One region of the uncultured Agrobacterium sp. genome, then DNA from elsewhere that is predicted to be linked to it. Evidence: riboswitches for the same ligand, from Rfam matches in the RefSeq annotation. Region 1 holds a riboswitch; the other holds the start of a gene.

The links. Region 1 has a riboswitch for S-adenosylmethionine ahead of QZ869_RS15035 (O-succinylhomoserine sulfhydrylase). Riboswitches for the same ligand answer to the same signal wherever they lie in the genome.
Region 2: it holds a riboswitch for S-adenosylmethionine, as region 1 does, so the genes downstream of both, metA (homoserine O-succinyltransferase) here and QZ869_RS15035 (O-succinylhomoserine sulfhydrylase) in region 1, are expected to answer to the same signal.

Annotation. Positions count from the first base shown of each region.
Region 1 is NZ_CAJYTV010000016.1:305,904-308,296, reverse strand. It holds gene QZ869_RS15040 (2'-deoxycytidine 5'-triphosphate deaminase) at 1-1,046, opposite strand, end outside; SAM riboswitch at 1,121-1,199, shown strand; gene QZ869_RS15035 (O-succinylhomoserine sulfhydrylase) at 1,242-2,393, shown strand, end outside.
Region 2 is NZ_CAJYTV010000017.1:196,366-198,758, forward strand. It holds gene QZ869_RS16070 (aldose epimerase family protein) at 1-358, opposite strand, end outside; gene metA (homoserine O-succinyltransferase) at 458-1,384, opposite strand; SAM riboswitch at 1,447-1,523, opposite strand; gene QZ869_RS16080 (thiamine diphosphokinase) at 1,614-2,264, shown strand; gene QZ869_RS16085 (ABC-F family ATP-binding cassette domain-containing protein) at 2,269-2,393, shown strand, end outside.

The DNA.
Region 1 (2,393 bases):
GAGCCAAGACCGGTGCCGTAGAGGCCATCGGGTTTGGTCAGCATATGCTCGTACACAAGACGTCCGACGATCTGGCCGTGTTCCAGGATGAAGGGTACCTCGTGGCTTCTGACTTCGAGAACGGCGCGGCTGCCGGTGCCACCTGCGCTGGCGTGGCCGAAGCCGGGGTCGAAGAAGCCGGCGTAGTGGACACGAAATTCGCCGACCAAGGGATCGAAGGGTGTCATCTCCGCCGCGTAGAGCGGTGGTACATGCACGGCTTCACGCGAGACGAGGATGTAGAATTCATCCGGATCGAGGATCAGTTCGGCACGGCCGCGTGAGTAGAGCGGCTCCCAGAAATCTAGCACGTCATGAGCTGCCTTCTTGTCCACATCGACGACTGCAGTGTGGTGCTTGCCGCGATAGCCGATCAAATTGTTTTCGCCAAAACCTTGGAGATCGATGGACAGCGCAATGCCGCCGCCTGAGACGTTCGGCGTGTCGCTTGCGACCAGAATTTCATTGTTGTGAAGCGTCTGCAACTCACTCTCGTTGAGCAGCGAATGGCCAATACGGAAGCGGATCTGCGACAGGCGCGAGCCCTGGCGCACGACGATGGGGAAGGTGCGCGGGCTGACTTCGAGATAAAGTGGCCCCTGATAGCCTGCCGGGATCTTGTCGAATTCCTGCGCTTGGTCGGTGATGACGCGGGTGAAGATATCCAAGCGACCGGTGGAACTTTTCGGGTTTGCCGAGGCGGACATATCGGCGGGCAGCGCCAGCGCTTCCATCAGGGGCACGATATAGACGCAGCCGGTTTCCAGCACGGCGCCTTCGCTCAGATCGATCTCATGCAGACGCAGGCGGTCCAGCTTTTCAATGACCTTGGTGCCTGGGCCGGGCATGAAGCTTGCACGTACGCGGTAAGCCTTGGCCCCGAGACGCAGGTCGAGGCTTGCCGGCTGGATCTGATCCGCATCCAGCGCCCGCTCGCTCTTCAGGTGGCCGGAAGAAAACAGCGCCCGTATCGCGCCATCGGCCAGAATACCTGTGGTTCTCGTCATCGTCATTGCCCCTGTTCCGCGCCGACAAAATCAAAAGCAAGCCATTGACGCAAGTTGTTAACGGCAGTAAGGCAATCTTATCCCGTGGTGATTTGGCCGGTCGGCTTGCAGCCACGTTAAACAAGTGGCTAAAAAGACCGGGTGCTTGCAACCGGTCTGCTTTTGCGACCGGTTTTTTTGTTTGAAGGTGATCAAATGAGCAAGAAATGGCGCCCGGCAACGCAACTCGTACATGGCGGTACGCTGCGCTCCCCCTACGGTGAAACGTCCGAAGCCCTCTACCTGACCCAGGGCTTTGTCTACGAAAACTCGGAAGCCGCCGAAGCGCGCTTCAAGGGCGAGACAGATGGATTCATCTACGCGCGCTATGCAAGCCCGACCAACGACATGTTCGAAAAGCGCATGTGCCTGCTGGAAGGTGCCGAAGATGCCCGCGCCACGGCATCCGGCATGGCCGCTGTCAGCGCTGCCATTCTCTGCCAGCTGAAGGCCGGCGATCACATCGTTGCGGCCCGCGCGCTTTTCGGTTCCTGCCGCTGGGTGGTAGAAACGCTTGCGCCGAAATACGGCATCGAATGCACGCTGGTCGATGGCCGCGATCTTGCCAACTGGGAAAAGGCGATCAAGCCCAACACCAAGCTGTTCTTCCTCGAAAGCCCAACCAACCCGACGCTGGAAGTGGTGGATATTGCTGGCGTTGCCAAGCTTGCCAACCAGATCGGCGCAAAGGTCGTTGTCGACAACGTGTTTGCGACGCCGCTCTTCCAGAAGCCTCTGGAGCTAGGCGCGCATATCGTCGTTTATTCCGCCACCAAGCATATCGATGGTCAGGGACGCTGCCTCGGCGGCGTGGTGCTGTCGGACAAGAAGTGGATCGAGGAAGAGCTTCAGGATTACTTCCGCCACACTGGCCCAGCACTTTCTCCCTTCAACGCCTGGACGCTGCTGAAGGGTATCGAAACGATGCCACTGCGCGTCAAGCAGCAGACAGAAAATGCCGGCAAGATTGCCGACTTCCTGGCCGACCAGACCAAGGTTGCCAAGGTCATCTATCCGGGCCGGGCCGACCATCCGCAGGCTGATATCATCGCACGGCAGATGTCGGGCGGCTCGACGCTCGTCTGCTTTGAGTTGAAGGGCGGCAAGGAAGCGGCTTTCAAGCTGCAGAATGCTCTGGAAGTCGTCAAGATTTCCAACAATCTCGGCGATGCCAAGAGCCTGATCACCCATCCGGCGACCACGACGCACAAGAACCTGACGGATGAGGCGCGTGCGGAACTCGGCATTTCCGGTGGGACGCTGCGTCTGTCTTGTGGAATCGAGGACACCGACGATCTGCTGGAAGAC
Region 2 (2,393 bases), on a different contig from region 1:
CCATGATCATCCAGTTGCGCTTGCCCGTGCCGTCGCTTCCGCCATGCAAATGCGACACGCCCTTCTCGTTCAGCTCCAGCTGGTAGTCTTTGCCGTCGATGGAAAACTTGCCGCCACCGATACGATTGGCGTTTCGGCCCGGTGTCGCGCCGAAATAGGAGGAGTATTTCGGATAGTCGTCAAACCCGTCGAAGCCAAGAACCAGCGGCGGCTGATGTCCCTCAAGCCGCAGATCCTGAATGACCGCACCCCAGGTTATAACCTTGGCCGTCAGGCCGCCAGCGCTGATCGTCACCCGTTCGACCTTTTCGCCGGTCGCTGTCAGGCCGAAATTCTCCCGAACGCTTGCGTCACTCATCCGACATTCTCCCTATCGCTCGCAATTTGTGCCGGACGTTGCGCCATTTTGGCGGCTGACGCAACGTCGGAAAATGCGTTTTTCGCAGAAGCGATCGTGTCAGGCCGAGGCCTTGCCGATCTCCTCCAATGCGTAAGGGGTCGTCTGATAGATCTCGTTGATCCAGTTGCCGAAGAACAGATGCGCGTGGCTGCGCCACCGGTTGAGCGGCGTCAGTGATGGGTCGTTGTGCGGGAAATAATCATGCGGCAGCTTGATCGGCACGCCGGAATTGACGTCGCGGAAATACTCGTCCCCGAGCGAGGTGGAGTCATATTCCACATGGTTAAACATGTAGAGCCGCTTGCCGCGCTTCTCATGCACGAGACACACGCCCATTTCCTCGGATTCCATCAGGATTTCGAGATCGGGATGCTTTTCGATGTCGGCGCGACGCACCTCCGTCCAGCGCGACACCGGCACCTGGAAATCGTCGGAGAAGCCGTTGAGATAGATGGAAGCAGGGCAGAGATTGCGGTGGCGATAGACGCCGAAGGCCTTCTGCTTCAACTCATGCTTCGGCACGCCATGGAAATGATAGATCGCCGCCATTGCCCCCCAGCAGACATTCAGCGTCGAATGGACATTGGTTTCCGTCCAGTCGAAGATCTTCTTCATCTCGTCCCAGTAGGTCACGTCCTCATAGGCCAGCGTCTCGACGGGCGCGCCGGTAATGATGAAGCCATCGAACTTGCGGTGGCGCACCTCTTCCCACGTCTCGTAGAAGGAGAGGAGGTGTTCTTCCGGCGTGTTCTTGGCACGGTGGCCGCCGATACGCACCAGCGACAGCTCCACCTGAAGCGGCGACGCGCCGACAAGGCGAGCCATCTGGATTTCGGTCTTGATCTTGTTCGGCATGAGGTTTAAGAGCCCGATCTGTAGCGGGCGGATATCCTGACGGATCGCCATGGTCTCGGTCATGACCCGTACACCCTCATTGACGAGGGTTTCGAAGGCGGGAAGCGTATCGGGAATCTTGATGGGCATCGCGAACTCTCACGTCCAAACACAAAAAAACCGGCAGCGAAATCGCGACCGGTCCTCGGAAATTGCCTTTTTCCTCGACCCTTTAGCGACTTCTTTAAAGTGGCTGCAAGCCGGTCGGCAAATCACCACTGCTGGCTGTCATAATCCTGTCTGGCTGAAAAATCAATATGGCCGCCTTTTGCGGCGTTTGCGCCTTTCCTTGAGGTGGTGTTTCGCGATAAGGCAGGGCATGACATCGGATCATTTCACCATTCTGCTGGGCGGCGATATCGTCGTGACGGAGCGCCTGCGCCGTGCGGTTGCCGGATCACGGGTGATTGCCGCCGATAGCGGCATGAAACATGCCAGGCCGCTCGGGCTTCAACCGGAATTGTGGGTGGGCGATTTCGATTCCGCCGATGCGTTTCTGGTGCAGGAATGGCCGGCTGTGCCGCAACAGCCTTTTCCCGCCGCCAAGGGGGAGACGGATGGCGAGATTGCCGTTTCCGAGGCTTTGGCGCGAGGTGCGAAACGCCTGACGCTGGTCGGCGCGCTTGCCGGCGAGCGATCCGACCATGCGCAGTTTCATCTGCTCTATGCTGTGGCGCTGGCCGAACGCGGACTTCAGGTGGTGCTGACGTCTGGTGAGGAAGAAGCTTTTCCGCTGCTTGCCGGCGATTTGGTGCTCGATCTGCCGCGCGGCTCGCTGTTTTCTGTTGCCGGTTTTACGGCCCTTTCGGGCCTCGATATCGAGAACGCCCGCTATCCCCTCAGTGATTTTGCGCTTGCCTTCGGCTCATCGCGCACTATGTCCAACGTGGCTGAGGGCGACATTCGCCTTCGCCTTAAAAGCGGCAAGGCTATCGTCCTTGCCCGTCCTTACGATCTGACCGGAGCCTGATGCCTTGGCACCCCCCATTCTGAAACTCGACGACATCGAGCTGACCTTCGGCGTGACCCCGCTGCTCGACGGCGCCAATCTGCAGGTGGAGCCGGGCGACCGCATCTGCCTTGTCGGCCGTAACGGTTC